2 regions of the Sanguibacter sp. TS_SC_8 genome follow, and region 1 is predicted to be linked to the other one. Evidence: riboswitches for the same ligand, from Rfam matches in the RefSeq annotation. Region 1 holds a riboswitch; the other holds the start of a gene.
The links. A riboswitch is a leader RNA that binds a small molecule or an ion and turns the genes downstream of it on or off. The one in region 1 is predicted to bind cyclic di-AMP.
Positions count from the first base shown of each region.

Region 2: linked by a shared signal. The riboswitch ahead of ACWA15_RS15215 (C40 family peptidase) and the one ahead of ACWA15_RS09535 (C40 family peptidase) in region 1 are both predicted to bind cyclic di-AMP.

Region 1 covers NZ_CM143955.1:2,097,758-2,113,367, forward strand. Annotated here, with positions in the region: gene ACWA15_RS09485 (response regulator transcription factor) at 1-332, shown strand, start outside; gene ACWA15_RS09490 (ATP-binding protein) at 358-1,746, shown strand; gene ACWA15_RS09495 (DNA polymerase IV) at 1,795-2,868, opposite strand; gene ACWA15_RS09500 (CYTH and CHAD domain-containing protein) at 2,931-4,499, shown strand; gene ACWA15_RS09505 (SDR family oxidoreductase) at 4,533-5,471, opposite strand; gene ACWA15_RS09510 (FUSC family protein) at 5,686-6,684, opposite strand; gene ACWA15_RS09515 (cation-translocating P-type ATPase) at 6,811-9,477, opposite strand; gene ACWA15_RS09520 (alpha/beta fold hydrolase) at 9,634-10,443, shown strand; gene ACWA15_RS09525 (serine hydrolase domain-containing protein) at 10,464-11,453, opposite strand; gene ACWA15_RS09530 (multicopper oxidase family protein) at 11,599-13,035, opposite strand; gene ACWA15_RS09535 (C40 family peptidase) at 13,305-14,117, opposite strand; cyclic di-AMP (ydaO/yuaA leader) riboswitch at 14,116-14,288, opposite strand; gene ACWA15_RS09540 (SWIM zinc finger family protein) at 14,605-15,610, shown strand, end outside.
Region 2 covers NZ_CM143955.1:3,356,434-3,372,043, forward strand. Annotated here, with positions in the region: gene ACWA15_RS15155 (FmdB family zinc ribbon protein) at 102-500, shown strand; gene ACWA15_RS15160 (SAF domain-containing protein) at 615-1,361, shown strand; gene mscL (large conductance mechanosensitive channel protein MscL) at 1,547-2,002, shown strand; gene ACWA15_RS15170 (hypothetical protein) at 2,090-2,374, opposite strand; gene ACWA15_RS15175 (hypothetical protein) at 2,379-6,635, opposite strand; tRNA gene ACWA15_RS15180 (tRNA-Arg) at 7,092-7,167, shown strand; gene ACWA15_RS15185 (OsmC family protein) at 7,223-7,720, shown strand; gene ACWA15_RS15190 (hypothetical protein) at 7,717-8,556, shown strand; gene ACWA15_RS15195 (SRPBCC family protein) at 8,553-9,149, shown strand; gene ddaH (dimethylargininase) at 9,253-10,149, shown strand; gene rocD (ornithine--oxo-acid transaminase) at 10,146-11,378, shown strand; gene ACWA15_RS15210 (universal stress protein) at 11,394-12,305, opposite strand; gene ACWA15_RS15215 (C40 family peptidase) at 12,497-13,336, opposite strand; cyclic di-AMP (ydaO/yuaA leader) riboswitch at 13,335-13,496, opposite strand; gene ACWA15_RS15220 (metal-dependent transcriptional regulator) at 13,635-14,357, opposite strand; gene serC (phosphoserine transaminase) at 14,489-15,610, shown strand, end outside.

The DNA of each region.
Region 1 (15,610 bases):
GCGCGTCGCACGGCGAGTCAGCCGTGACCGCGGCGACGACCGCTCGCACGTTCGGCCCGCTCACGGTCGACCCCCGGAGCCGCAGGGTGAGCCTCGGCGGCGAACCCGTGCATCTGACGGCCAAGGAGTTCGAGCTGCTCGAGTACCTGACCGAGGATCCCGGAGCCGTCATGCGGCGCGGCGACATCCTGCGGGACGTGTGGGGCACGAGCTGGTACGGGACGACCAAGACCCTCGACGCCCACGTGGCTGCGATCCGGAAGAAGCTGGGCGATCCCGCCTGGATCGATGCCGTGCGCGGGGTGGGCTTCCGGTTCGGTGAGCCGCAGTGATCGCGCCAGGCGACGGACGGCCGGCATGAGGCTTCGGCTCATCTTCGCCATGACCGGCTTCACGCTGCTGGTGCTCGCTGTGCAGAATATCCCGTTCGCGTTCTACCTCACCGGTGTCGAGCGCGAGCGCATGGTCACGACGCTCGAACGCGATGCGTTCGTCCTTGCCGGTCGGCTCGAGGATCTGCTTGAGGCGGGCACTGCGGCGAGCGATCCGACGGCGACCGACGTCGTCGCCGAGTACAGCGCGACGAGCGGAGCGCGGGTCGTCGTGGTCGACGCCGAGGGCGTCGCGGTCGCGACCAGCGATGCCGACCAGACGCGCGTCGGCGCCTCGTACGCGAACCGGCCCGAGTTCGAGGCTGCGCTCGCCGGACGGATCGCCTCGGGTGAGCGCGACTCTGCGACGCTCGGACTGAGACTGCTCTATGTGGCCGTTCCCGTCGTCAGCGGCGAGGACGTGCTGGGTGCGGTACGGCTGAGCTACCCGGCTCAGGAGGTGACGGATGCCGCGGTGAGACAGGTCAGGGGGCTCGGGGCGGTGGCCGCCATCACGGTCGTGCTGGCGGGCCTGGTCGCGTTCGTCTTCGCGTCTGGGGTGACGCGCCGGCTGCGGCTGCTCCAGTCGGCCACCGAGCGGCTCGCGAGAGGAGACCTCGCCGCCAGGGCCGAGGAGAGGGCCGGCGTGCCGGAGGTGCGCTCCCTCGCGCACTCGTTCAACGTCATGGCCGAGCGTCTCGCGACGCTCATCGGACTGCAACGCTCGTTCGCGTCCGACGCCTCCCACCAGCTGCGCACGCCGCTCACGGCGCTGCGGCTGCGGCTCGACGGCGCCCGTCAGCTCATCGACTCTGATCCCGAGGCAGCGGCCGACCGGCTCAGGGCCGCCGACGCCGAGCTCGACCGTCTGGGCTCCCTCATCGAAGGACTGCTCACCCTGAGCCGCGCAGAGGCGACATCCGCCGCGGTCGGCGTGCACGATGTGGCCGTGATCGCACGGGAGCGCGTCGAGCAATGGCTGCCGCTCGCACAGGAAGCCGGTGTTGTCATCCGGTACGCGGGCCCGGCCCACGCACCGGCGCTGGCGGTCGAGACAGCCCTCGAGCAGATCATCGACAACTATCTGGACAATGCTCTCGAGGTGAGCTCCGCGGGATCAGCGATCATCGTCCACGTCGAGTCAGGCGCTCGGGTAGTCGTGAACGTGCTCGACGAGGGGCCCGGCCTCTCGGCCGAGCAGCGCCAGCGAGCGTTCGACCGGTTCTGGCGTGGCTCCTCTCACGGTGAGGGCAGTGGTCTCGGCCTCGCCATCGTGGCTCAGCTCGCCCGGGCGAGCGGCGGGTCCGCCCATCTCGAGTCTCGCCCCGGCGGCGGGATCGACGCATCCCTCACCCTGCCTGCTCCACCCCGCTGACGCGCGCAGCTCCGGCGCGCACCAACGTAGCCATGAGCTCCCCTGAAGTCACCACCCACCGCGCGTGGGCGTGTGTCCCTTGCGGGCGTCGTCGGGCATCGCCATGTCGGCTCGGATGCCGAGCAGCCGGATCGGACGGCCGGGTTCGACGGCGCCGGCGAGGTCCAGAGCCCGAGCGAGGATCTCGTCCCGGTCGAAGGTCTCGGGGATCTTCCTCGCATGGGTCTTCGTCGTGAACGGCGCGTACCGAACCTTGAGCGTCAGCCCCACCACGGGTCGTCCTTCCGCCACCACATCCTCCAGGACGCTCGCTGTCAGCTCTCGCACGGCGTCGCGTACCTGGGCCTGCTCGGTCAGGTCGGCCTGGTAGGTGGTCTCCCGGCTGTGCCCGCGGGCGACCCACGGGGTGTCGTCCACGACGGTGGCCCCGTCCCCGCGTCCGAGCTCCGCGTACCAGGGACCCATCTTGGGACCGAACTCCGGGACCAGGTCCTGGGGATCAGCTGCGGCGAGCTCCGCGACCGTGGAGATCCCGAGGGTGGCCAGCCGGCCCGAGATCTTCGGTCCGATGCCCCACAGGTCCTTGGTGGGCCGACTGCCCATCACGTCGAGCCAGTTGGCGGCGGTGAGCCGGAAGACGCCCGCCGGTTTGCCGAGATCGGTGGCGTTCTTGGCGCGGACGAGGGTATCCCCGATGCCCACGCTGCAGTGCAGCTGGGTGTGTTCCAGGACGGCGGCCTGCAGCTGCCGGGCGTAGCCTTCCGGGTCCTGTGTCTGCGTGCCGACAAACGCCTCGTCCCAGCCGAGGACCTGCACGACGGCGCCCGGCTGGGCACGCAGGGTCGCCATCACCGTGTCCGACGCCGCGAGGTAGGCCTCGTGGTCGACGGGCAGGATCACGGCGTCGGGCACCTTCCGGGCCGCGATGCGCAGGGGCATACCCGAACCCACACCGAACGCACGGGCTTCGTAGGACGCGGTGGACACCACGGCCCGCTCGGTGGGGTCGCCTCGGCCACCGACGATGATCGGCAGGCCCGCAAGGTCAGGGCGCCGCAGCACCTCGACCGCCGCGATGAACTGGTCGAGATCGACGTGCAGAACCCACTGGTCTCCGCTCACTCCTCCAGTGTGTTCTCACCGTCCAGCGACGGCATCAGCAGTTTCTGCGATAGAACTGGGGAATGGCTGAGGTGTACCGAGAGGTCGAGATGAAGTTCTCCGTCGAGGACGGCTACGAGGTTCCCAGCCTGACCGAGCTTGCCGGACCCAGGAACGACGGCGAGCCGTTGATCCTGGCCGAGCCCACGCAGCACGTGCTGCGCGCCACGTACTTCGACACCGCAGACCTGGTCCTGGCGCGCCACGGGCTGACATTGCGTCGACGCGTGGGCGGCACGGACGCCGGCTGGCACCTCAAGGTCCCGGCGAGCGGGTCGGAGCGTTCGGAGATCCGCCTGCCAGCAGGGCGTGCGGGCAGCACGGTCCCCGGGGCGCTGCAGCGCCTCGTGCGGGTCCGCACCAAGGGGCGGCCGCTCGTCCCCGTCGCGCAGATCACGACGCACAGGGCGGTGCACCGGCTGTTGGACGCGGCCGACCACGGTCTGCTCGAGCTCGCCGACGACCGGGTCGTCGCCCGACGCGTCCTTCCCCGTGACGGGTCCGATGAGGCGACCGGCCCGGAGGTCGCGTGGCGCGAGATCGAGATCGAGGCACTGGATGGGGACAGCGCGCTCCTGGCTGCGGTCGCCGCCGGACTGCGCGCGCACCGAGTGGCCCCGGCGCCGCACTCCTCCAAGCTTGCCCGCGTCCTCGAGCTCGACGACGACGCCGAGCCGGACCGTCGCACGAAGGTCAAGCATCCCTCGGCGAAGTCCCCGACGAGCCAGGTCGCCCTGGCCTACATCGGTGACCAGCTAGAGCAGCTCCGTGCGCAGGACCTCCCCGTCCGGATCGACGCGACCGGGAGCGTGCACATGATGCGCGTGGCGAGCCGTCGCCTGCGCAGCGCCCTGACGACCTTTCGTCCGTCCTTCGTGTCGGACGATGTTGGGCCGCTGTGCGGGGAGCTCAAGTGGCTCGCGGGAGTCCTGGGCGCGGTCCGTGACGCCGAGGTCATGCACGATCGGGTCCTCGGCGTCCTGCAGGGTGAGGACACGCACTCCGCGCTCTCGCCGGTCGCCGCCGAGGCCGACGCGCAGCTGCGATCCGCGCACGCAGCAGCGCGCGAGGCAGCACTTCTCCAGCTCGAGGGGGAGCGGTACGACCGGCTGCTCGACGACCTCGAGGCGTTCGTGCACGCTCCACCGACCACCGAGCGTGGCGGCCGACCGGCTGGGAGGTCGCTCCAGCGCGGCGTGGCGAAGGAGTACGCTCGCGTCCGGCGGCTCGTGACGCGTGCCGGGGCGGCGACCGAGCCGGTGCGGCGAGACGAACTCCTCCACGACGCACGCAAGGCCGCCAAGCGCACCCGCTACGCGGCTGAGCTTGCCGCCGACGTGTTCGGTCCCGACGCCGGGGCGTTCGCCGCCGCGATGGAGAGCGTGCAGGAGCTCCTCGGGCAGCACCAGGACTCCGTCGTCCTGCGTCAGCGACTGCGCCAGCTCGCCGAGAGCACCGCTGACCCGATCGCCGCGTTCAGCTACGGCCGGCTGCACGCCCTGGAGGAGGTCCGGGCCCGCGATGTCGAAGAGCGGTTGCCGACGGTCTGGGCCAAGGCGAACAAGAAGCGCCTGCGCCGGTGGCTGCACTGAGGAGACGCGATCTGCCATCACCACTCCGTTGCGTCACGGCGACGGCGTTCCCCCGTTGACGTTGAGCGTCTCCCCGAGCACGTAGCTGGACTCGCTCGAGGCGAGAAAGACGTAGGCGGGGGCGAGCTCGGTCGGCTGGCCGGCGCGCCCCAGCGGGGTCTGCTGACCGAACTCGGGGAGGTCCTCGGGCAGCTGCCCGTCGGAGGGCTGGAGTGGGGTCCAGATCGGGCCCGGGGCGACCGCGTTCACCCGGATGCCCTTCGCTGCGAGCTGCTGCGCGAGCCCCTTGGTGAAGTTGTTGATCGCTGCCTTGGTCGAGGCGTAGTCGAGGAGGGTCGGGGACGGCTCGTAGGCCTGGATCGACGTCGTGTTGATGATCGTCGATCCCGGTGGCATGTGTCCCACGGCGTCTCGGCTGAGCCGGAACATCACCTGGATGTTGACCTTGAACGTCTGGGCCACCTGCTCGTCGGTGAGGTCCTCGATCGCCTCCACAGCGATCTGCTTGCCTGCGTTGTTGACGAGGACGTCGAGGCCACCGAGCCCGTCGGCGGCGCGCTGGACCAGGTGCGCGGAGAAGGTGTCGTCGGCGAGATCGCCGGGCAGCGGCACGGCCGTGCGCCCTTCGGCCTCGATGAGCGCGATGATCCTGGCGGCGTCCTCCTCCTCGGCGGGCAGGTAGGAGATCGCGACGTCGGCCCCCTCCCGGGCGAAGGCGATCGCCACCGCCGCCCCGATGCCGGAGTCGCCCCCGGTGATGAGGGCCTTGCGGCCGGTGAGGCGCCCGGTCCCGCGGTAGGAATGCTCGCCGAGGTCGGCGTGGGGGAGCAGGTCGGCATCGAGGCCAGGCTCGTCCTGGCGCTGCTCGGGCGGCTCGATGGCCGGGTAGCGGGAGACGGGATCCTGGAAGACGAGCTGGTCCGCGCGGCTCGCCTCGGTGATGGCTGCGTCGTCTGCGTGGGTCGACGTCATGTTGGCCTCCTGGTCATGGGGGTCGTGTGTGGCGGGTTCTTCCACTGTGCCTGCAGCTCTCGGGCCGCGCATCCGGGAACTGCCGGCACCTCATACGGTTCTCTAGTCTTGACACTGGGGCCAGGATCTCGCTCGGGCATCTGGTCCTCCGTGGTCGTCCAGCAGGCCGGTGCGGGCGTCCGGGCGGGGCCCACCCAGGTACCAGGGCCGTGGACTAGTCCCCTTGCGCGGTCGACAGGGTGCTGCGGAGTCCCAGCACCAGAGCGCCGGCGACGAACAGGTCATCCCCCTGCTCCTCGCGCGTGCGGCGTACGGCGTCGGCCAGGTCGTCGATCCGTCGATGTGCCGCCGCGACGGCCTCCTGAGGTCGTTCGGTCTCGGCGGACAGTGCGAGAGCCGTGGCCCGCAGCGCCTCGGCCGCCGGCACGTGCAGGTCCGTCCTGAACAACGTGTCCACCTCGTCGTCTGGTCCGTCCCGCCGTCGGAGGGTATGGGCAAGCTCCCCGACCAGCAGCGCGAGACCGACCAGGGCTGCACCCTGTTCGCGGAGGTGGTCGGCCTGCTCCTGCCACCGGCGCACCCTCCAGTTGACCGGTGGCCCTTCGAGGGCCTGGCCCACCAGGTCCTCCACCGCCCGGCCGCGCCCGAGCAGCTCCCCAGTGACCGCGCCGGCATCCGCCGGATCCGGGAGGGCGCCTCCCTCCACGTCGCTGGCGAGCTGCTCGAGCTGCCCCACGAGCGCTCGGCGTAGCGCGTCTTGCGCTCGCTCGGTCTGGTCCAGGAGCAACGGGGGGAACACCATGTTGACGGCCGTGCCCACCACCGCGCCGAGGGTGGTGAGCCCGAGGTAGCCCAGCACGAACGCCTCCTCCTGCCCTTGCCCGAGGATGAGCACGAACAAACCTGCGATCGGCACCCACGAGCCGCTGGCCCCCAGCCAGCGAAGCCGGGACACGAGGGTGCCGATCAGCACGACGGTCCCGACGCCAGCCGGGCTGGGCAGGTCCAGCTCCTGAACCCCGACGGCGACGGCCGCTCCGAGGGCGATCGCGAGGAAGACCTCGGCCGACGTCTTGACCGAGCTCATCACCGTCGTGGAGACGGCGACGACTGCCCCGAACGGTGCGTAGTAGAGGTACTCGTCCGCAACTCCGCCCAGCTGAGCCGCCACCGACCACGCCAGGACGGAGGCCACCGCTGCACGAAGGCCCATGGCGAATCCGACGCTGCTGGACGCCCACTGGAGCAGGCGCGCTCCCGCTGAGTGATGCTCTGACATCCGTCACCTCCTGTCCGTCGAGTGTCCACCATGGAAGGACGAGTCCCTCCGGTCTGGGACCTAGCCCTCTCCCAGATCCCCCTCCGGGAGGAGTCCGGTGGCCGCCTCCCCAGCCGCGGCACGGCGTCGGGCACGCCAGGCCTTGTCGGCGCGGTCCACGGCCAGCAGGACGACCGCGGAGGCGACGGCGAGCAGCCAGCCCAGCGGCCCCGGGGCCGCCTGGCCCAGGAGCTGGGCCAGAGCCGGGACGAGGAGCAAGGCGAGCGAGACCGCGAGCGAGATTGGGATCGCGACGACGAGCAACCGGTTGGTCGTCCAGCCGAGCGCGCCGGGCCAGCGGGTCGAGCTGCGGCACGCGAAGGCGTTCGCCGCCTGTGAGAGCACCACGCTCAAGAACGCTGCGCCCGACGCCGCGGCGAGAAGGTGCGCGGGGACCGGGTCGGGGTAGGACCACCCGTGGGCCCAGAGGTAGACGGTGAAGGCGGTCATGGCTCCCAGCGCGGACACCGGGCCGAGGAGCCCGAACGCGCGGCGCGCGACCCCGCGATCCAGCAGCCGCCCTGCTGCGGGCGGGTCGGTGAGCAGGTGGCGTGCGGGCGGTTCCGCCCCGAGCGCGACCGCGGTCACGGTGTCGGTCCCGATGTCGATCGCGAGGATCTGCAAGATGCCCAGCGCGAGCGGGAACTGGCCGCCGCTGAGCGCCCAGACGACGAACGGCATGAGCTCGGCCACGTTGTCGGTGAGGTGGTAGGTGATGAAGCGACGGATGTTGACGAACGTCGCCCGCCCCTGCTCGATGCCCTCGACGATCGAGGCGAACCTGTCGTCGAGCAGGACGACGTCAGCGGCCTCGCGTGCGACGTCCGTCCCGGAGATCCCCATCGAGATGCCGATGTCTGCCTCGTGGAGAGCCGGTGCGTCGTTGACGCCGTCGCCCGTCATCGCGACGACCTCGCCCCGGGCGCGCAGCGCACGGGCCACACGCAGCTTCTCCTCGGGGGACACCCGGGCCACGACCACACCGGACCGGTCGAACAGGGCGGCGAGCGCGCTCTCGTCGTGGGGAAGGTCGGCTCCGAGCAGGACCGGGTCGGTGGGCCCACGCAGGCCGACCTGGTCCGCGATGGTCCTCGCCGTCTGCGGATGGTCTCCGGTGAGCATCGCGACCCTGATGCCCGCTCGCCGGCACGCCTCGAGCGCCTGCCTGGCGTCCTCGCGCGGTGGGTCCTGGAGCCCGAGGATGCCCTCAAGGGTCAGGCCGGTCTCGGCGTCGGCCGGTCCGCCAGGGCGCGCCGCGGCGGCCCGGGACGCGACGGCCAGGACGCGCAGCCCCGCGTTCGCGCCTCGCTCGGCCTCGGCATGAGCCGCGCGGAGCGTCGCCCCCGAGTCCGTGCACAGCGCCAGGACGGCCTCCGGGGCTCCCTTGACGTAGACACGACCCTCGACCCAGGCCGACGTGCGCCGCCGTCGGGCGTCGAAGGGGTAGCGGACGGCGTTCTGACGTGCGGTGCGGTCCTGGTCCACGTCGACGCCGAGGCGTCGCGCGAGCACGTCGACCGCGACGTCGATCCGGTCCCCATGGGCCCGCCACCGTCCCTCTGCGAGCTCCGCGAAGCCGGTCGAGGTCGCCGTCGCCGACCTGACCGCGGTGAGAACCGCCGCCCGCGACCCGGGCGAGCACTTGACGCGGCCGTCGGGCGCGTAGCCGGCCGCGGAGCACGTCGCGGCCCCGACCGGGGTCCAGGCCCGGACAACGGTCATCTCGTTCTGCGTGAGAGTGCCTGTCTTGTCCGTGCAGATGATGGTGACCGAACCGAGGGTCTCGACCGCCTCGAGATGACGGACCAGGACCTGCCTGCCTGCCATGCGCTCGGCGCCCCAGGCCAGCGCCAGCGTGACCGTCGGCAGCAGCCCCTCAGGGACCAGGGCCACGACGACGCCGATCCCGAGGACGTAGGCGTCCTCCAGGGCGGTGCCCAGGGCCACCGAGACGAGGGCGAAGCACACGCCGGCGCCCAGCGCCCCGAGCGCGATGGTGCGCACCGCGCGGTGCAGCTCGCGGGCGAGGGGGGTGACGGGCTCGGGCTCCTCCGCGGTGAGGTGCGAGATCTGGGCGAGCGCGGTGTCCGCGCCGGTCGCGGCGACGCGGGCGTCCGAGTCGCCCTCCACGACGAACGAACCGGCGACGACGTCGGAGTCTGCGGCTCGGGTGACCGGCTCGCTCTCTCCGGTCACCAACGACATGTCCACGAGCAACGGCGACGGACCCAGGACCACGCAGTCCGCGGGCACCCGGTCACCCGCGCGCAGGCACAGCAGATCGCCGACGACGACGTCCCGTGCGGGCACGGTCATCTCGCGTCCGTCACGGCGCACGATGATCTGGGTCGGCAGGAGCTCACGGAGACGAGCGGCCGCCCGACCCGCCCGTGCCTCCTGGAGGAAGGCGAAGACCGCGTTGACGACGATCACGACGGCGATGGCGATCGCGAGCTCGGGGATGCCAGCGAGCCCGGCCAGCACGGCCGCGCACCACAGCACGACAGCGAAGACGCTGGTCAGCTGGGTGAGGAGGCGTCGCGGCGCCGACGGGCCCTTGATCTGGGGGAGGAGGTTCGGACCGTGCTCCGCGAGGGCCCGGGCGGCCTGCTCGCTGGTCAGTCCCGGCGCTCCGACGTCCCGGCGCAGGCTGCGGGCCGAGCCCGGAGGGTCCTGAGGGTTACCCATGCTCTCAGGGGACCGCCGCGGGTCCGGTGGGCGACAGTGCCGAAGGTCCCGTCCTGCGCCCGCCGCGGTGCGTGACCGGCGTCGGGGATCTAGCCTGACTGCGACCACGGCTGTCAGGAAGCACTCTCGCGTTCATGAGCGACAGGGGACACTGCGATGAGTTCGAAGGTCGTCGACCAGGGCCGGCTCGGTGACGGTCTCGCCTACTTCCGGGTCGGAGCAGGGCGCCCCTTGATCTACCTGCCCGGGCTGACGACACACCACCGCCCGCCGCACGGGATGGACCTCCGGTTCCAGGCCAGCCAGCTGACGCCGTTCGCGCGCCACCGTGAGGTGTGGTGGGTCCAGCGCAAGGAGGGACTGGCGCCGGGCACCACGATGACCGACATCGCCCGCGACTACGCCGCAGCGCTGGGCGGCCGGTTCGCGGGACCCGTGGACGTCGTCGGGTCGTCGACCGGAGGATCCGTCGCACTGCAGCTTGCCGCCGACCATCCCGGGGCCGTGCGCCGACTGGTGCTCTTGTCCTCGGCATGCCGGTTGGGCGAGTCGGGCCGCGCCGCCCAGCGCAGCTATGCCCGTCTGCTTCGCCAGGGCCGTACCCGGCAGGCGAACGCCCTGATGATGTCCATGCTGGCGGCCGGTGAGCTCAGCGGGTGGCTGCTGGCGAGGCTCGGCTGGATGCTCGGGCTCTCGCTGAAGAGCGAGGACGGGTTCTCCGACATGCTGGCGATGATCGAGGCCGAGGACGCCTTCGACCTCACCGACCAGCTCCGGGGGATCACGACACCGACCCTGGTCGTCGGTGGCGCGAAGGACCGCTTCTACGGCGCGGACGTGTTCCGCGAGACGGCATCCGGGCTCCCGAGCGGGCGGCTCCTGCTCTATCCCACCAGGGGACACGCCGGCACCCAGACCGGCCGCACGACGACCACCGAGGTGCTCCGCTTTCTCGACAGCGAGTGAACAGGTCGGACAGAGTCCGATCAGCGCGCGGCCTCGGTGCGCTCGGTGAGCTCGGTGAGTATCGACATCCCCATGCGGTCGACGGACCGTGCGGTCGCGGAGAGCACCACGACCCCCGTCCCCGCGGCGCGGTCGATCCCGATCCATGAGCGGAATCCACCGGTGCCGCCGTTGTGCCAGGTCACCTGGCGCCCGCGCCGCTCAAGGGTGAGCCATGCCGCCCCGATGCGCACCACACCCGCGACCTTCGCGACGGGGTCCAGCGCGGCGATACCCGGCGCCGTCCCGTCGAGGAGGGCGAGGGTGAGCCGGCCCATGTCCTCGATCGAGGCGCGGATGCCGCCGGCGGGTGCGAGGGCCTCACCGGTCCACGGCTGCTGTGGTCGGCCGAGCCGGCTCGTGCCGAGGAGGGCGGTGGGGCGCAGGTCGTCGGCGGAGCGCGGCGCATAGACGCTCGCGAGGGAGAGCGGCCGGGCGAGCCGCTCCGCCACCAGCTCCTGGTAGGTGGTGCCTGCCGCGGCGGCGACCGCGTGCCCGAGCAGCTCGAAGCCGAGGTTGGAGTAAGCCGACCGTGGCTTGCCGAGCTTCACCTGTGCCGCCTGGGCGAGCAGCTGCGGCAGGTCCTCCCCGTACGGGTTCGTTCCGTGGAGCCACAGGTCGCGCATCACGGGCAGCGTCACGGCGCCCTTCGGGAGCCGTGGGAGGCCGGAGGTGTGGGTGCTCACGTCGCTCAATGTGACCGTGGCCGCCGGGCACGGGTCCAGGGGCAGGAAGTCGCCGAGCGTCGACGACGCCGTGACCTCGCCCCGCTCGAGGGCGTCGACGTAGAGCAGGCCGGTGAGGCCCTTCGAGATCGACCCGATCTCGAAGTCCGCAGCGGCATCGGCGCCGAGGGTTGCCGTCGCGAGCTCGCCGGACGCCACGGTGGCCGCGGCGATCACGTGGCGCCCTCTGCCCCGCCGCTCGTCCAGGCGAGCGGCGAGCGCGGCGTCGCTGGTCTCGGCGGTCACGGCTGCGACCCGGCCGGCCGCGAGGGCGCCTCGTGGACAAGGACCGTCAGGTGTACACGCATGCCCCAACTGTAGCGAAGCGCTCCCAGGGGTGATAGAGGCGATGTCCACCTTCCGGCGCATCCTGCCGTGCCTTCAGGTGCCCTCAGGTGACCTCGACGACACCCATCATCCCGGCGTCCTCGTGGTCGAGGATGTGACAGTGGTAGACGGTGCGCCCGGTGAAGTCGCCGAAGGCGATGCGCACGACGGTCCGGCCGCCGGCCGGGACGTTGACGACGTCGCGCCAGGTGGGCTCGGTGAGCGGGGCGCCGTCCTGCTCGACCACCTGCATCGGCCAGACGTGCAGGTGGAAGGGGTGGTCCATCGGCGCGGAGTTGTGGATGGTCCATTCCTCCACGGCGCCGGCGAGGACCGCCTGGTCCGTGCGCTGGTGGTCGAACTCCTTGCCGTCGATGGTGAACCGCATGCCCATTCCCATCCCTGCGCTGAGGGTGAGCTCTCGCCGCTGGGCCGGCTCCCCGCCGCGCAGATCGGGGGGACGCGGTCGATCGGGCAGGTCAGGTGCGGGCGAGACCGCGCTGCCGGTGACGGACAGGGTCGCGAGCGTGATCGGGTCCGACGACGGCGACGAGCCACCCATCATGCCCATCCCGGGCGAGCCGCGGTCGTAGGCCACGGTGCGCAACGCGCTGGTGCCGGCGCTCGCGGTGACGAGGAGGTCCGCGCGGTTCCCCGGCGCGAGCAGAACCTGGTCGACGTCGCGCGGGCGGACCTCGGCGTCTGCGTCGAGGCCGAGGAGCTGGAGCTGGTGTCCTGGCAGGTCGAGGCGGAGGAAGCGCGAGGTGCAGGCGTTCACCACCCGCCACCGTTCGCGCTCGCCCGGTCGTGCCGACAGCTGCGGGTCGAGCTGGCCGTTGACGAGCACGAGCTCGCCCTCGCGGCCCATCATCACCGCAGCCCGGGACGGAGGGAGGACATGCCCGGATCGGTCGAGGGTGATGTCGGAGACGATGAGGAGGCGTTCGCGTGCGCTCCGGGGCTCGGCCTCACCGGTGATGACGATCGCACCGTACAGGCCGGCGAAGACCTGGTCCGCGACCGATCCGTGCAGGTGCGGGTGGTACCAGAACGTCCCCGTGGGGTGGTCGAGCGGGATGTGGATGTCGTAGTCGAACCTCTCGCCCGGGGCGATGCTGACGAACGGGTTGTCGCTCGCACCCTGGGGGGACACGTGCAGCCCGTGGACGTGCAGGTTCGTCGGGGTGGTGAGGTGGTTGACCAGGGTGATCTGCAGCCGGTCGCCAGGGTGCAGGTGCAGGGTCGGCCCGGGCACCGTCCCGTTGAAGGTCAGGGTCGTGACGCGTCTCCCGGCCAGGGTGACCTCGCGCTCGGCCGCCTCCAGCTCGACGTGGAGGGTCTGGTTGCGGCTGCTCAAGACGGCCGGTTCGGCGAAGGCCGGTCCGCCGGTCTGCGGGGGAGCGGGGGTGCGGGTCTGGAGGAGCCCGACGGCGCCGACGACGACCCCGGCCACGCCCAGCACCCCGAGCTGGATGGCCTGGCGGCGGCTGATCGGTTCCACGGCTACCCGGCCTGGATGACGAGCCGCACGATCGCGGCGATCGCGGCGATCGCGACCAGAGCGAAGAACCGCTCCCACCCCGTGCCGCCGTCCATTCCGTAGTCGGTGCCCATGTCCCACGCTCCTGTCCGACCGCCTGCGGCCCGACCTGATTCCGCAGTTCCTCCCGCAGGGGTGTCCCTCGAGCGTAGACCCGCGGGGACACCAGAAGGCCGCGGCCGTCTGGAGTCCAGACGGCCGCGGCCTCCTTGTGGTGCACGGTCCCGTCGTCAGCCCATGCGGACGAACGTCGGGTTCGACTGCCAGATGTCGCGGAACTGGATGGTCGCCCCGGGCTTGGGTGCGTCGATCATCGTGTTGCCGCCCGCGTAGATCCCGATGTGGCCGGGGGAGAAGATGAGGTCTCCGGGCTGTGCCTGGTCTCGCGAGACCACGGTTCCGGCTGCTCGCTGGGCCCCGGAGGTGCGGGGGATGGAGATGCCGACCTGGGCGTAGACGTAGGAGGTGAAGCCGGAGCAGTCGAATCCGCTGGGGGTGGTTCCGCCCCAGACATAGGGCACGCCGACGTACCGGCTGGCCGCATCGATGATGGCGCTCCCGGAGGCTGCGGCGGGGGCCGGTGCCGTGGCGGGGGCTTCGGCCGGTGCAGCCGCAGTCTCGCTCGCGACAGACCGGGTCGACGTGCGCTCGACCGACCGTGACGCGGCGGGTGCGGACCGCTCCGGCTCGGGCTCCGGCTCAGGTTCCGGCTCCGGCTCGGGGGCGGGCGTGACCGCGACGGCGGTGAGCTCGACGGTCCACGAGGCGTCCGCGGCGACGGTGACGGCGGGGGCCACCTCCAGTGCTTCCTGGGCCTGGGCGGTGAGGGCGTCGACGTCCACGGCGCTCGGCGCCGAGGAGGCGACGGGGGCTGCGGAGGCGGGGGCTGCGACGAGCATCGAGACGAGAAGTCCGGATGAGGCCGCGGCGACCACTGTGCGGCGGCGGAGGCTGGTGGCCCCTGAGGAGGTGCTGAGCAGGAACGAGGTGAGGGGCGTGATGGGGCGCCTGGCCGCGCGGTGGCGGGCAGAGGTGGTGGTCATGTTCTCTCCATGACGCCTGCGAGGTTAGCTGTCGGGTTCGGGTAGGAGAACACCCGGCCGCATGACCCGTGAGCCATGCGACTTCACCCCAAGGACGCTGCATCCAGCGCCCACATCTGGGTCCCCCGTCCCTGCCAACGAGTACTCGGGAACCTCGGGCGGTGGCAGGGCTAGACGTGCCGCTCGAGCGCTTCACTGGCCTGTCGCCTCTGTGGAGCCCGTCGAACGTACAACACCTGCCCTCGGTATGTCACGGAAAGATCACGGCCGATCAGGGTGGAGCGTGGTGGTTGAGGTGACCGCCGGGTGACGACGGTGTCGGGGGAATGGGAGGGAAGCGTGGACCACGTGTGCGTGGCGCATCCGAGTGCAGGTCACCGGTGCGCATCTGCGAGCGCACATCCGGCGACCAGGTCGCGCGCGCGGGTGTGTGACGTCGGACACACCAGTCCGCTCGGGCGAGGACATGCTCCGCTAGGCTCCCACCGTGACCGCCGGAGCACTCTACGCACCCGCAGAGCTCGAGTACGTCTACCGCACCTCCTCGACCCTGACGGCCGACGACGCGGGGGACCATCTCGCCCTCGCCACGAGCGGCGGGAGGACGGCGAGGGGTGAGGCCACGAACCCCTCCTTCTTCGCGGGCTTCGTCGAGCACCCGGACGTCGTCGCCCAGGCGCTGCTTGTCGTCGCCCGTGTCGCACGCACCCGCTTCTACGTTCCGCCGAACACCCTCGCCGCGGTCCTGCGGGCAGCTGATCCCGTGGTCACCTCGAGCCCCGAGGGGCTGCGCTTCGAGTCGTTCAGCCCCTGCTGTGGTGTCTACGCCCGCCTCGACGTCGACGCTGCGACGCTCGACACGGAGTTCTCCGCCGCTGGTGTGACCAACGTCGACGTCAACCCGCCGCTGCGACAGGCCCTCGCCCGGGTCCTCGGCTCGCAGCCGCTGCATCTGTCCGTCGGGGCCGACGCGCTGCGTGTGTCGACTCTCGACACGCAGATCGTCGAAGAGAAGGTGCCTCTTCCGCAGCGGTGGCTCACAGGCTTCGCCGAGACACAGGTGATCAGCGCCGGGCTCGCGCTGCGCCATGTGCTCGACGACGCGGCCGTCCGCCGGTTCGTCCAGACCCTCCCTCGCACCTCGTCGACCAGGACGGTCATGTGGGCCACCCGCACGGCGCGGTCACTGCGGCTCGCCTCCGGGCCGAGCCGTGGCGCTGTCTGCGTGGCGGGCCCCGAACGGCTGCGCGTCCTCGAGCCGCTGCTGCGCCATGCGACGACGCTGCGGGCCTACGGCCAGGACACCGACGCCGCGTCGGCGCCGTCGGCGAGCGTGTGGGTGCTCGACCTTCCTGGCGCCAGGCTCACCATCGGCCTGAGCCCCGAGAAGTCCCGGGGGTTCTCCGGCGAGGGCGCCGTGCTGCACGCACTGTCGGGGGCCGAGGTGTCCGACGACGCCGACCTCGTCTCGGCGCTGCTCAGCTTCGATCCGC
Region 2 (15,610 bases), 1.3 Mb from region 1:
GGCACTCAGTTGCTTCGAGTGCCAACCCTCGGTCGCGCGCGACGTCATCTCGCCGCTGGCCGGTCAGGCACCACCCCCACTACAGGATCACAGGAGGCTTCGTGCCCCTCTACGCGTACACCTGCACCGCGTGCGGCCACAACTTCGACATCCACCAGTCCTTCGCCGACGACTCCCTCACCGTGTGTCCCGAGTGCGACGGCCTGCTGCGCAAGGTCTTCTCCCCCGTCGGGGTCGTCTTCAAGGGATCGGGTTTCTACCGCACCGACAACAAGGCCGCGTCGAAGTCGAAGGTGCCTGCCACGCCCAAGGCTGCCGAGTCCACGAGCTCGGCCAAGGAGTCTGCGTCCTCGACGAGCGCGGCGACGTCCGGATCCGCGCCCGCTGCGTCGTCGTCGTCGTCGTCGTCGGGATCGTCGTCCTCGTCAGGGGCTTCGTCCTCGTCGTCCCCTTCCTCCTCCACGACGTCGTCGTCCTCCTCGCCGGCCGGCGCGAGGTAGCACCCCGCGCATCGGGCGGCTAGAGGTCGCCCACACCGGGTCCCTCGGCGCGACCGTACCCGGTCGGGGCTCACCGCCCACCGGGACCGGCCTGCCCGCACCTAGCGTGCGGGCATGACCGCTGCCTCGTCCCGCCTCGCACGCCCCTCCCCGCACGGCGCGCCACGGCGCGAGCGCACCGCGCGTGCCCGACGCCGCCTGCGCGCCCTCGTCTGGAAGGCCCGGTTCCTCGTGGTCGCCGCTGCGCTGGGGCTCGCCGCGGCCATCACCGTAGGACAGCTGCGGCCTCCTCCCCCGGTGCTCGTCGCGATCGTGGTGGCGGACCGGCCCGTGCTCGCCGGGGAGTCGTTGACCACCGACGACGTCCGCACGGAACGGGTTCCACCGCGCGCCCGACCCACCGACGCCCTGCGCGACCCGGCCGAGGCGGTCGGGCGGATCCTCGCGGTCCCGGTCTCGGAGGGCACGGTGCTCAGCGCGCCGGTGCTCGTGGCACCCGACGGCGGCCCGCTCGGCCCACCCGGGACGGTGGTGGCGGCTGTGCGGCTCGGGGAGCCCGCGCTGGCTCGGATGGTCGGCCCCGGGATGCACGTGGACCTCCTCGCCCCGTCAGACCACTCCGACAGCAGCGCGGACGAGCCGGTCGAGGAGACAGCCTCGGCCACATACCTGGCCCGGCGCGCCCTGGTCCTGCCCCGCCCACGCGGGGTGGCACCTGGGGCCTCGACCGGACTTGACCTGGGCACCGAGGCTGCGGACGATTCCGCGGACCTCATCCTCGTGGCGGTCACTCCGGAGGAGGCCGCGTTCCTGGCCAATGTAGCTGGCTGGGGTGTGGTCACCGCGGTGGTCGTGCAATGATCGACGGCGGGGCGTCCGATCTTCACCCGTCCGCCACGGCACGGGTCCCAGCGAGCCGTTGACGGGCAGCCGTCCCGCCCCCGTCCACAATGTCTTGTCCGAGGCTCGTCAGAGCCTTGCCAGAGGTCTGCCGCGGCAGACCGTCAGTCTTGAGCGTCAGTCTCGAGCACCAGAGAGGGAAACCTATGAAGAACGTGCTCAACGGCTTCAAAGAGTTCATCATGCGAGGCAACGTCATCGACCTCGCGGTCGGCATCGTCATCGGCGCCGCCTTCTCGGAGATCGTCAAGAGCCTCGTGAACGGCATCATCACGCCGATCGTCGCGATGATCTTCGGCAAGCCCGACCTCACAGCGGTCGGGGCGTTCACCATCAACAACGCACATTTCTATCCAGGCCTCGTGCTCAACGCGGTCTTCAGCTTCCTCTGCATCGCGGCGGCGCTGTACTTCTTCGTCGTCGTGCCGATCAACCACCTGCAGAGCCTGCGCAAGCGTGGACTGATCGACGAGCCCGAGGCGCCCTCCGAAGACGTGATTCTTCTCGCGCAGATCCGCGACCTGCTCGCCGCTCAGACCGGTGGCACCGGCACGACCGGTCCGTCCAGCCCAGTCCCGCCGGCACCTCCCGTCGGCTACTGACCACAGCCGGCACGCCCTGACGGGCTGCACGAACACCACGAGCGGGTGACCCCAGGGTCACCCGCTCGTGTCGTCTCGGTCGTTCGCTCACCAGTGCGGCGGGACGTCTCTCTTGAGCTGCTCGTCGTTGCTGTCGCCCCCGGCGACCGGCGGCTCGGACCATCCGGTGGCTGCTTCGTCCCCGCTCAGCCCCGAGACCGCCTCGGTCTCCACCCCGGTGCGCACGACCCGACGGTGCCGGCGCGGGCGGACCGGCGACCCGGAAGCGTCCGACGACCGCGCCGCCGGAGCGTCAGCCTCGTCCGCAGCTTGATCCGCAGCCTTGTCCGCAGTCTGATCCGCGGGCACCGAGTCCGACGAAGACACAGTCATCGCCTCATCCCCCGAGGAGGCGGCGCACAGCGCTGGTCACCGCGGTGTCGACCCGGGTGCTGCGGCGGGTGACCCCGAGCTCGGCGCGCAACGCGCCGGCGAGCTGCTCGGCGTCGCGGGTGACCTGGTCGCCGGCGATCCATGCGACGAGCTCGTCGAGCTCGTTGTCGCCGTAGGCCGAGATCGGCAGCCCCGGTTCGACGTCGGGCCGGGCGGGCCGGGAGGTCCGTGCGATCACCGGGCGACCGACCGCCGGGCTGCTGCCATCCCCGGTCGCCGCAGCCCCGGTCGAGGCGACCGGAGCGGACGGGTCGACGAGATCCTCGCCGCCGGTCCCCTGAGCCTCCTCCAGGACGACCAGCGCCGCGTCGTCGAGAGCGACCAGGGGCAGTGCGCCGGTCACCGGCTGGCGGGCGGCGCGGCGTCGGGCCTCGATCTCGAAGACGGCCTCGCGGATACGGTTCGCCTGGCCCTCGGGATCGAGGAACAACGACACCGACCACACCTGGATGACCTGCCAGCCGAGACGCTCCAGACGCTCCGCGCGCTGACGGTCGCGGACCCGGACGCTCGGCTCGTCGGTGTAGCGGGAGTCGTCGGTCAGCACCGCGACGAGCAGCTCACCGGGCAGGTCGGGGTGACCCACCACGAGCGGGATCTGCTCCCCGCCCACCGGGCCGTGCTGGGTCTCGACCGTGAGCCCGGTGCGCCACAGACGCTCGGCGAGGTCGATGACCAGGCGGTCCGGGTGCGGCTGAGCGGCGGCCGCGGCAGTCACGTCGTCGTGCACGGGCTGGGACTGGGTCTCGGTGCGGTGCTCGGCGAAGTCGAGCAGCCCGCCGAGGAGCTGGGCGCCGGTGCCGCGCAGGCGCTCGGGGTCGAGGTCCGCGGCGCCGAAGCAGCTGACCACCGACAGCCGGCGCCGGGTCGCCCCGACCGCGTTGAGCAGCAGCGCCTGCCCGGTAGGACCGGAGATGTCGCCGAAGCGGTGCAGCACGCGTCCGTGCGGGGTGCGGCCGAACCCGACCGAGAAGATCACGGCCTCGCGGGAGAGCCCGGCGACGCTCTTGAGGTCGGAGATGACGACCGGCTCACGCCGCCGCGGGTCGAAGAACGGCCCCAGTGCGGCGTTCTGGCGCACCTGCGACAGGATCGCCTCACGCACCCGGTCGGCGTGCGTCCGTGATCCGGTGATGATCGCGAGAGACTCGTCGGGCCGGTCCAGAGCGTGGTTGATCGCCAGCTCCACGACCCGGTCCACCTCGACCTGGGTGGACTCGACGGCACCAGAGGCGGCGTCGGGCATCCCGGCGCCGTCGACCGCGTCGAAGGTGACCAGCTGTTCGGCGGAGGGCAGCGGCATGGGGCGCAGCACGCCCTGGTAGCCGTTGTCGACGAGGAAGGCGGTGAGCAGCGGGTCGCGGCGGGAGGCGTCGCCGGCGAGCGCGACCGTGGGCAGCAGGGCGGCCAGGGCGGGCACCGCCTCACCGGGAGCGCAGCGGGCGTCGCCGACGACGACGACCTGCCGGCCGCGCGCGATCGCCGAGAGCACCGACTCGACGGGCAGGTGCTGCGCGGCGTCGAGGATGACGAGGTCGACCGTGCGGTGCGCGGGCAGCAGGTGCGGCACGAGGGTCGGGGTCGCGATGAGGCAGGGGCGCAGCTTGCGCAGCACGTCCCCGAAGTCGTCGCTCGCGGTGCGCACGCTCGTCAGGGACTCCTCGACGAGCTGGGCGAACAGGCCCTCGGCCTGGTCACGATTGTCCCGCAGCGCACCGTGGATCTGCTGGATCGCGGCAGCCCGGATCGGGGCGCTCAGGGACTCCACGTGCGCCCGGTCGAGGCGCCGGAAGCGGTCGGCGAGGGCCTCGATGCCCTGCCCGTCGACCTCCGCGAGGTGCGGGTCGGCGGCGAGGATCTGCTCGAACACCGAGCTCCACCAGGCGAGGTCGAGCTCGGCCTCGACGAGGCCCACCTCGACCCGGCGTGCGGCGAGGTCCTCGAGCAGCGGTCCCAGCCCCACGAAGGCGAGCTCGCGCATCACCCGGGTGCGCTCGGGCAGGGTGTGCAGCGCGGAGCGGTCGTCGAGCAGCTTCTGCAGCCGCTCGGTGAGGTCGCCCAGGGGAAGGTCCGCGAGCCCAGCACCACCGGGGGTGGTGGCCAGCACCGTGTCGAGCGCGGTGAGGTCGCTCGTCACCGAGGCGTACGTCGCCTCGATGCGGGCGAGCCCGTCGGGCAGGCGCGGCCAGCCGCCGCTCGGGCAGTGCGCGGCCCAGGTCTCGCGCTGGGCCTGCACCTCGAGCAGACCGGCGTGCAGGTCCGCGATCCGGGTGCCCGGTCGGATCATGTCCTTGGCGCGCTTGACCAGGCGTCGCCGGTGCAGCCCGCTCATCTCGATCGAGTGCTCGGCCCGCCAGTGGCGCGAGGCCGTCGCGGCGACGAGGTCGTCGGCCGTGCGCTCGAAGACCATCGGCTGGAAGACGTCCAGGGTGGTGCGCATCCCGGAGAGCATCGCCAGCTGCTCTCCCCACTGGCTCACGGTGCGCGGGGCGAGGATGCCGGTGTCCTCCACGACCGTCGTCATCTGGGTCCGCAGGTCGGTCAGGGTCCGCTCGAGCAGCCGGGTGATCCGGTCCGTCGCGTCGCTCGCGGCGTCCTCGGTCTCCAGGTCAGCACCGAACCACGGCGTGGAGGCCTGCCGGAGGGTGAAGGCGTCGAGGTTCGCGGCACGGACGAGGTCGGCGCCGATCGCCTGGCGGGTCGCCGCGATGCGGGCGAGGGGCCCCGCCTCGAGGCGCACCTGGGTGGACGGGGACGGGCGCTCCGAGGTCAGCCGAGCGAGGGCCTGCAGCGCGTCGTAGGCGGAGATGGCCCACGGCGCGCGGGGCTGGTGCAGCCCGTCCATCGTCCGGCTCAGCCGGGTCCGGGTCTCCACGAGCTGCAGGCGCAGGTCGGCGAGCGCCGCCGCGTCGATGTGCGGGGCCTCGAGGGTCATCGCGCCGAGCAGGCGCCGGGACACGCTGGCCCGCCAGCTCGGGTGCGGGGTGACGTCGAGGACGAGGTCGTCGAGCCCGAGCTCGGCGAGGCGCAGGCTCAGCGCGTCGGCGGCGCGTCGGTGCCCGGGGACGTAGAGCACGCTGCGCCCGATCGCGGCGGCCTCGGCGACGACGGCGGCGATCGCACCCGTCGAGTCCGCGCCGACCGGGGCGTCGATGAAGAGGTGGCTGCCGGTCGCCAGGGCGTCGAGCACCCGTCGCGCCGACGGGTCGAGGTCGCCGACGCCGCGTTCCATGTTCGGCTCGGCGTCGCCGGTGTGCAGCGCGGGGAGCGGGTGGGCGAGGGACTCGATGGCGGCCGGGTCGCCGGCGAGCGCGGCGACGATCTCGTGGCGCTCGAGCCCGACCAGGAGGTCGTCCAGGTCGTCGACGAGCATCTGTCCCGGGTGCACGAAGGTCCCCACGAGCAGCTTGTCGACCATGGTGAAGTCGCTCAGCACCGCTCCGCCGAGGGAGTTGATGCGGTCCAGCGCGGTCGAGGGGTCGAACCCGGAGCCGGTGAACGCGCCGCGGGCCAGAGCCGCCGGGTCGAGCAGGGCCCCACGGGAGCGCAGCGCCCGCGCCAGGACGGGGTTGATCTCCGCGGTCGGCTCGAGGGTGAGCTCGTAGTCGGACTCCCCGCCGCCCCGGGCCTGGATGTTGATCGGGCGGAGCAGGACGGGGGCGCGGACGGTGCGCACGGTGTCCCGGACCGGGCTCGCGCCGTCGTACACGCCCTGACCGGCGAGCTGGCCGCCGGTCGCCCGGGCCAGCGCGGCCACGTCGTCGGCCGCCTCGTCGATGATCTGCTCGGTCCACGTCGCGACGCCGATCGCGAGGTACGTCGGGGCGATGCCGTACCGCTCCCCTTGTTCCTGGGAGCGCTGGGCCACCGCCCGTGCCCGACGCCGGGCCACCGGCAGCGAGCTGCCCTCACGGAAGACGTTGGCCAGCCGGGTGCTGCGGCCGGCGAAGAGCTGGGCGATCCCGGAGGGGTGCGCGGCGGTGAGGTCGAGCACGGCGTCCCCGAGCAGGTTGACGTCGGCGAGGGTCGAGCCGCCGGCGAGGGCGACGAGCGTGGTCCGCCAGCGGTCCACGGCCGCGCCCACGATCTCCCCGGTCGTCGCCTGCTTGACGATCGCAGGGGCTGCCTGACTGGTGGCGTCCGCGCCGCGGTCGGGCGACGCGGGGGCCGCAGACTGGTCGGTCGCGGTGCTGTGAGTCATGTCGGGGTTCTCTCCGTGGACGTGTCTGGCGTGAAGGAGCGCACCCGCGTCCGGTCCACGGAGGCGCCCCGGTGCCCCGGCGCGTGCTCGCGATCGGGAAGTGTCACCCTGGCACGCTAACCGGCCCGGCGGGGAAAAATCCCCTGACGCGCCGTAGGGCGCCCAACAGGAGGGGCGGGGGCGCCGACGGTCTGCGACCGCCGGGCAGAACGTTCCGGACATGAAGACAGTGCGTGCCGCGCAGGGGGCAGGCGGCACGCACTGTCGAAGAAAAGTGTGCACGCTGCAACCGGCGGAGTCAATCGATCGTGTGCACGTTCACCCGCCCCCTCCTCGGAGCGAGCCACGGGGACACAAACGCGAGGGCGCCGCAGGTCGCGCGCCCGTGCCACCCCCGGCAGATGCGGCGCCCGGACACGGCACGGTCCCGCGGTCGGGTAATCTGGTCACGCTCACGCGCCCGTAGCTCAGGGGATAGAGCACCGCTCTCCTAAAGCGGGTGTCGGCAGTTCGAATCTGCCCGGGCGCACCAACGGATCCACGCGGGCTGCCTCGACCCCAGAACTGATCCGGTGCGACAATCGACTATGACTGACGCCCTCGCGACCGCCCCGCAGACCGACGCTCCGACCCCCGCCGAGCCGCAGGCCCCTGAGCAGCCAGCACTGTGGATCGAACGGACCGGCACCCGTCGCTACACCGGGTACTCCGAGCGCGGCGGACTGGTGCAGATCGGTGGCGCAGCGGCGGAGGGGACCTTCACCCCGGGTGAGCTCATGAAGATCGCCCTCGCCGGATGCACCGGCCTGACCTCCGACGCGCCGCTCGCCCGGCGCCTCGGGGACGACTACCCGGCCACGATCCATGTGTCCGGCGTCAAGAACCTCGACGACGACCACTACCCCCATCTCGTCGAACGTCTTGAGGTCGACCTGAGCGGCCTCGACGAGGCCGCCCGCGAACGCCTCATCACCGTGGTGACCCGCGCGATCGACCAGGCCTGCACCGTGGGCCGCACGCTCAAGGCGGGCGCGACGATCGAGCTGAGCATCGACTCGGTCGAAGGACGGGGCGCGGACGCATGAGGCGGGGGCGTCAGGACGCTGCACAGAAGGCCTCCTACACCGCGCAGTCAGGCGTGCAGCCGGCCGCTCCGAACGGCGTCGAGGCCACGCGTCCCGGAGTGATCGCGACGTTGTCCCGGCGCAACACGCTCCTGGACGCGGCGATCGACCAAGCGGTGACCATCCCGTCCTCGACCGTCCGCGCCCACGTGGACAGTCTGCGCAGGCGCAACCCGGAGGCCTCGCCGCAGCGGATCATCGGTCTGCTCACGCGGGAGTACTCGCTCCTGCTGCAGGGGGCGGGTGGCGCCGTCGGCACGGCCGCCGTCGTCCCTGGCATCGGGACGAGCGTGAGCCTCGTGCTGAGCACGGCCGACGTCGCGACCTTCTTCGCCGCCTCCGCCGCCTACGCCCTGGCCGTCGCCGAGGTCCACGGGATCGAGGTGAACGACGTCGAGCGCCGCCGGGCCCTGCTGCTCACCGCTGTGCTCGGGGAATCGGGTGCCCAGGCGCTCACCGACGTCGCCGGCAAGCCCATGGGCGCCTGGGGGACGGTGCTGCTGACCTCCATGCCCAAGAACACGATCCGCCAGGTCAACCAGGTGCTCACCGGACGCTTCGTCAAGCGGATGATGGTCAAGCAGAGCTCGCTGGCCCTGGGCCGGGTGATCCCCTTCGGGATCGGCGCGGTCGTGGGGGTCCTCGGCGGGCGGGCGCTGTCCCGGACCGTCGTCCACCAGACCAGCAAGGCGTTCGGGCCTGCGCCCACGCGCTTCCTCACGCCGGTGAGCGAGAAGGCCCATGGCCCGCTCCCGATCGACGCCGGGCCCGACGACCCGCAGCTCGGCCGCCGATGACCGGCACCGCTGCGCGGGCCGTGCCGGCTGGGTCGACTGTGCCCACAGTGGCGCTCGTGGCGCGGTTGGCGGCACGCGACCCCTCCCCGCGCCGCGTCCAGGTCACCCGGGTGGTCGACCTCGACGCGGCATCGACGTTCGCCCTCCTCGCGGACGTGCGCAACCACGAACGATGGATCCCGCTCACCCACGGCCGGTACCCGATGACCGCGACCGGCCCGCTCCCACCCGGGCCCTTCCCCGTGGGGACCCGGTTCACCATGGTCTCCGGTCCAGGCATGCCCGACCGGATGATCGTCACCGAGGTCCGCGCCGCCTCGCCCGAGCAGTCGCCCGAGCAGTCACCTGCGGAGCCGACCGGGCGGACGACGTCGCAGATCACGCTGCGCAAGGCCGGTCCGGTCCTGCTCGGGACCGCGGGCATCACCGTGGAGCCGGCTGGCGCCGCCCGTGCGCGCGTCACCTGGTGGGAGGACGCCTACCTGGCCGGACCTCTCCCCGCCCGGGTGACGCGGGCCGTCGTCGGGCCGGTGCTCGCGGCGATGATGCGGCTCGCCCTGGCGAGGTTCGCCCGCGAGGTCACGGTCGCCTGACCGGACGGGCGACAGGCCGGGCGGCCCTGCCGCCGCTGCGCCGCGCTGCGGCGTAGTCTCGTGGCCAGGCATCCAGTTCAGCACCGCTGGTGAGGGGGTCATCATGACACGCAGGCACCGGTACCTCATGTGCCGCCCGGACCACTTCACGGTGAGCTACGAGATCAACCCGTGGATGAACAGCGCCCACCCCACCGACACCGCCCTGGCCGTCAAGCAGTGGGAGTGGCTGCGTGACGTCTACCTGGACCTGGGGCACACGGTCGAGCTGATCGACCCCGTGCCGGGGCTGGCGGACATGGTCTATGCGGCCAACGGTGCGACGGTCCTGGACGGTGTGGTCTACGGAGCCAGGTTCACCGTCGCCGAACGTGCCGGGGAGGCCGCCGCCTACCTGGACTGGTTCGCCCGGCACGGATTCGTGGTGCACGAGGCCGCCCAGCGCAACGAGGGCGAGGGCGACCTGCTCACCGTCGGTGGGCGCACCCTCGCCGGGACCGGGTTCCGCACCGACGTCGCCGCCCACCACGAGGCCGCCGCGCTGTGGGGCCGGGAGGTGGTCACCCTCGAGCTCGACGATCCGCGGTTCTACCACCTGGACACCGCCGTGATCGTCCTCGAAGGTAGCGAGGGCGGCGACGGCAGCGCAGGCAGTGCCGGTTCCCCGAACGGCGCCGCCACCCCGCCCAGCGCCGGCCCGACGGTGGGCCAGATCGCCTACTACCCCGGCGCCTTCTCCCCTGCCAGCGCCGACCTGCTGGCCTCGCTCTACCCCGACGCGGTCCTGGCCACCGAGGCCGACGCGCTCGTCCTCGGGCTCAACGGCGTCTCGGACGGCACCCACGTCGTGCTCACCCCCCGCGCCACCCACCTCATCGCCCAGCTGGCCGAGCGCGGGTACACCCCGCTCGGTGTAGACACCTCCGAGCTGCTGCTCGGCGGTGGCGGCGCGAAGTGCTGCACCCTCGAGATCCGGCCCGCACCCCTGGAGCAGACGTGACACAGCACCCGACTCTCGCGCACAACTACGACCCGCTGCCGGTGACGATCACCACCGCCCAAGGCGCGTGGGTCACCGACACACGCGGCCGGGCGCATCTCGACTTCCTCGCCGGCTACTCCGCGCTGAACTTCGGTCACCGTCATCCGACGCTCGTGGCGGCCGTCACGGCCCAGCTCGATCGGGTCACCCTCACCTCCCGGGCCTTCGGCCACGACCTGCTGGAGCCGTTCGCGGACGCGTTGTGCGCCCTGGTCGCCGACTCCCTCGCGCTGGAGGGCACCACCGCGATGATGGTGCCGATGAACACCGGCGCCGAAGCCGTGGAGACCGCGATCAAGGCCGCCCGCAAGTGGGGCCACCGCCGCGGCGTCCTCGAGCCGGTCATCATCGTCGCCGCCGGCAACTTCCACGGCCGCACGACGACGCTCGTCTCCTTCTCGACCGACCCCGAGGCCCGCGACGGCTACGGGCCGTACACCCCCGGCTTCCGGGTCGTCCCCTTCGGCGATGCCCAGGCGGTGGCCGAGGCAATCGACGAGTCGACCGTCGCGGTGCTCATGGAACCCATCCAGGGCGAGGCCGGGGTGGTCGTCCCACCGCCGGGGTTCTGGGCGAGCGTGCGCACGCTGTGCGACGACGCGGGGATCCTGCTCATCGCCGACGAGATCCAGTCCGGGCTGGGTCGCACCGGGACCACGCTGGCCTGCGACCTGTGGGGCGTCCGCCCGGACCTGGTGACCCTGGGCAAGGCGCTGGGCGGGGGGATCCTCCCGGTGAGCGCCGTCGTCGGGCGGGCGGACGTGCTGGACGTGTTCACCCCGGGCACCCACGGGTCGACCTTCGGGGGGAACCCGCTGGCCTGCGCCGTAGGGCTGGCCGTCGTCGACCTGCTCGCGACCGGTGAGATGCAGGAGCGCGCACGGGTGCTCGGCGACCATCTCCAGACCAGGCTCGACGACCTCGTCACCGACGAGCTCCTCGCCGAGGTGCGCGGCGCCGGGCTGTGGGCCGGGATCGACCTCATGCCCGGCCAGGGCACCGGGCACGACCTGTGCCTCGCGCTGCTCGAGGCCGGGGTGCTGGCCAAGGACACCCACGGGGCGACGATCCGGCTCGCTCCCCCGCTGACCATCGCCCCTGACGACCTCGACCTCGGGCTGGACCGGCTGCGGTCGGTCCTGGAGCAGCGGGCCGCGGACTCCGAGCTCGTCGCGGAGGCCCTCTAGCGGCCGGAGGCGGCGTCAGTCGCCAGGGATCTCGCAGCGCTTGTTGACCACGAGTACCGGGCACTGGGAGTGGTGCAGCACGGCCTGGCTCGTCGACCCGAGCAGCAGGCCGGCGAAGCCTCCACGACCACGGGACCCCACCACGAGCAGGTCGCTCGCATTCGAGAACTCGGTGAGCAGCTCGGCGCCGGTCCCGTCGAGCACGATCCGGCGGATCGTCACGCCCGGGTTCGCGGCCTCGGCCTTGTCGACGATCGCGTTGAGGCCGTCGGTCACGTCGGAGAGCACCTGCTCGTGATCGATCGCCGCCGGCAGCCAGGCGAGCAGCCCGGCCCCGGAACCCACCGGGACCCCGGCTACCGCCACGAGCTCGGCGTCCCAGATCTTGGCCTGCTGGATCGCCAGGTGCAGCGCGCCGTAGGCGGACGGCGACCCGTCCACCCCGACGACGATCCGGCGCAGCGGGCGGATCGCCACGGCGTCGGCGGTGTCGTCCCGGAAGGGGACCACGACCGTGGGGCAGTGGGCGTGCGCGGGCAGCGCGGAGGAGACCGTGCCGAGCAGGCGTTCGGCGAACCCGCCGTGGCCGCGGGTGCCCACCACGGCGAGGGTGTAGTCCTTCGACATCTGGACGAGGACCCCGGCGGCGTCCCCGGTCGCGAGCTGGGTGGTCGCCTCGACGCCGGCGCGGCGGGCGCGCTCCTTCGCGTCGTCGAGGACCGCGCGTGCGCCCTCCTGGATGGCGGAGTCGTCCAGCGCGGCGTACCCGCCGTCGAGGGAGGCCGCCGCGAAGGAGGGCAGGGAGTAGGAGCAGACGACGGTCAGGGGCTGGCCGCTGCGCGCTGCGAGGGCGGTCGCCCAGTCCAGGGCGTGCAGGCTCGACGCCGAGCCGTCGACACCGACAAGGATGGCATCTGGGTGCGACATCGTGATCTCCCTCTGCAGGACGAAACTGGGACCTACGTGCGGTAGACATTACCCGCTCGTGACGCAGTCCTCGCCTGTTCGCGACACAGCGCGGGGGGGTCGGCTATGCGGAAGGCGATCAGGCCCCTCCTGGACGCAAAGAAACCCGAGCCGCAGAGCGGCTCGGGTTTCTCCGACAGGTGCTGGAGTGCTCAGCCGACCCGGATGAAGGTCGGGTTGGACTGCCAGATGCTACGGAACTGGACGGTCGACCCCGGCTTCGGGGAGTCGATCTGGCTGTTGCCACCGGCGTAGATCGCGATGTGGCCCGGGCTCCAGATGAGGTCACCAGGCTGAGCCTGGTCGCGGGGGATGACCGTTCCGACGCCGCCCTGTGCACCAGAGGTGCGCGGGAGCGAGATGCCGGCCTGGGCGAAGACGTACGCGGTGAACCCGGAGCAGTCGAACCCGGACGGGCTCGTCCCGCCGGAGACGTACGGGACACCGACGTACCGGCTGGCGATGTCGATGATCGAGCTGCCGGCCGACGAGGCCGGAGCCACGGAGACGGGAGCTGCGACCTCGGCGGCGGCGGCGGGCGTAGCCGTCGATGCAGCGGCGGCGGCCGGGGCGGCTGCGGCGGTGCGCGTGGTCGTCGTCGTGCGCTCGGCGGTCCGCGAGGCGGCAGCGGCGGCACGGGGCTTGACCGGCTCCGGCGCCGGCGCCGGGGTGACCGAGATCTCGGTCTGCTCGATCGTCCATGACGCGTCAGCTGCGACGGTGACGGTCGGTGCGGTGCTGAGTGCGGCGCGGGCCTCGGTGGTGAGGGCCGAGACGTCGACGGTCGAGACCGCGGCATCGCCGGAGACGGGGGCTGCGGAGGCCGGTGCGGCCGCCATCAGCGAGACGAGGAGGCCGGACGAGGCGGCGACCATAGCCGAACGCTTGCCGACCGAGACGACGTTCTCGGAAGCGGCGGTGGCGAACAGGCTGAGAGGCGTGATCGGGCGACGTGCCGCGCGGTGGCGAGCACGAATCGAGCTAGAGGTCATGTTTGCTCCAATACGCCTGCGAGGTCAGCTGTCGGGTTCGGGTAGGAGTACACCCGGCCTGCGAACCGAAGTTCGCGAGGCTTCACCCCAAGGGCGCTGCGAGCAGCACCCGAAATTGGGTCCCCCGTCCTTGCCAGCGGGTTCTAGGCAACCATGAGCGGTGGCAAGGTTTGGCGTCCGCTCAAGTACTTCGTCGGTGTGCGTTCCTATGAAGCAAGTTGAAGGTACCTCACATGAACACCACATGTCACGTTCTGATCACGACGACTTCTTCACGTCCTGGCGGACGTCGCACGGGTCAGATCGCGACGAAGATGTGACGCGAGACCTCTTCGGGCAGGTCAAGCACCACGAGGGCACCTTCGGAGGTGACGGAGATGCCTGCGCCACGCTCAAGAGCCTCGATGTGGATAACCCCGCCGGGCTTGACTCCAGCCGCTGCCAGACGGGTCAGCAGCTCGACGTCGGTCTGCAGCGGCTCGCCCAGGCGAGCCACCGTCGCGACCAGCGGCGCGGCGTCGGGCAGGACGCCCATGGCGGACCGCGCGACGAACGCGGACAGGGACACGACTCCGTCGAGGAAGCCCACCTCGGGGGCTGCGTCGCCCAGCTCCGCGAGGCCCGGGATCGGGTTTCCGTACGGGGAGTAGCTCGGGTGGTCCAGCAGGTCCACGAGGCGCTTCTCGACGCGGTCGCTCATCACGTGCTCCCAGCGGCAGGCCTCCTCATGGACGAACTCCCAGTCCAGGCCGATGACGTCGGTGAGCAGGCGCTCGGCCAGGCGGTGCTTGCGCATGACCCGCATGGCCTTGGTGTGCCCGGTTCCGGTGAGCTCGAGGTGGCGGTCCCCGCTGACGACGACCAGCCCGTCGCGCTCCATGCGAGCCACGGTCTGGGAGACCGTCGGTCCGGAGTGACCCAACCGCTCCGCGATGCGCGCCCGCAGCGGAACGATGCCTTCTTCCGCCAGCTCGTAGATCGTCCGCAGGTACATCTCGGTGGTGTCGATCAGGTCGCTCACGCGTTCCTCCAGTGCGTCAGATGGCCTCGAGCGACGCAGGTCAGCGCCGTTCACACGTATCTACGCCCACCCTATCTCTCCTGTGCACAGGCCAGCGCGTGGGGCGGAGTCGAGCGCGTAGGGTGTGCTGCGTGACTGAGAACCTCACCATTCCCGCCAGCATCCTGCCCGTCGACGGCCGCTTCGGCGCCGGTCCGGGAAAGGTCCGTGACGCCCAGCTCGCCGCCCTCGCCGCGACCGGACGATCGCTCATGGGGACCTCCCACCGCCAGGCCCCGGTCAAGAACCTCGTGGCGCGGGTCCAGGCCGGGCTCGCCTCGTTGTTCTCGCTTCCCGACGGCTACGAGATCCTGCTCGGCAACGGCGGGTCGACGGCGTTCTGGGATGCCGCGACGTTCAGCCTGGTTCGCGAGCGCGCCGCGCACGCCACCTTCGGTGAGTTCGGCGCGAAGTTCGCCCAGGCCACCACGAACGCCCCGTTCCTGGCTCCGTCGGCGGTGACGTCCAGCCCGGCCGGCACCGCGGTGCTCCCCGAGCTCGTAGCCGACGCCGACGTCTACGCCTGGGCGCACAACGAGACCTCGACCGGTGCGATGGCTCCGGTGCGGCGCGTTCCTGGGTCGGAAGCGGCTGGCGCTCTGACGTTGATCGACGCGACCTCGGGGGCCGGCGGCCTCGCGGTCGACGTCGCCGAGACCGACGTCTACTACTTCGCGCCGCAGAAGTCCTTCGCCTCCGACGGCGGGCTGTGGCTCGCGGTCACCTCCCCTGCGGCCATCGAGCGGATCGCCGAGATCGACGCGAGCGACCGATGGATCCCGGAGTTCTTGTCGCTGCAGAACGCGGTCACCAACTCCCGCGCACACCAGACGCTCAACACCCCGGCGATCGCCACGCTGTTCCTGCTCGCGGAGCAGATCGACTGGATGCTCGCCCAGGGCGGGCTCGCGTGGGCTGCGGCGCGCACCGCGGAGTCCGCGGCGCACCTGTACTCCTGGGCGGAGAGCCGCAGCTTCGCGACGCCGTTCGTGGCCGACCCTGCCACCCGCTCCACGGTTGTGGGGACCATCGACTTCGACGACTCGATCGACGCGGCGGCCATCTCGCGGACGCTGCGCGCCAACGGGGTCGTCGACGTCGACCCGTACCGCAAGCTCGGGCGCAACCAGCTCCGGGTGGCCATGTTCCCCGCGGTCGACCCGAGCGACGTCCAGGCGCTGACCGCCTCGATCGACTACGTCATCGAGCACACC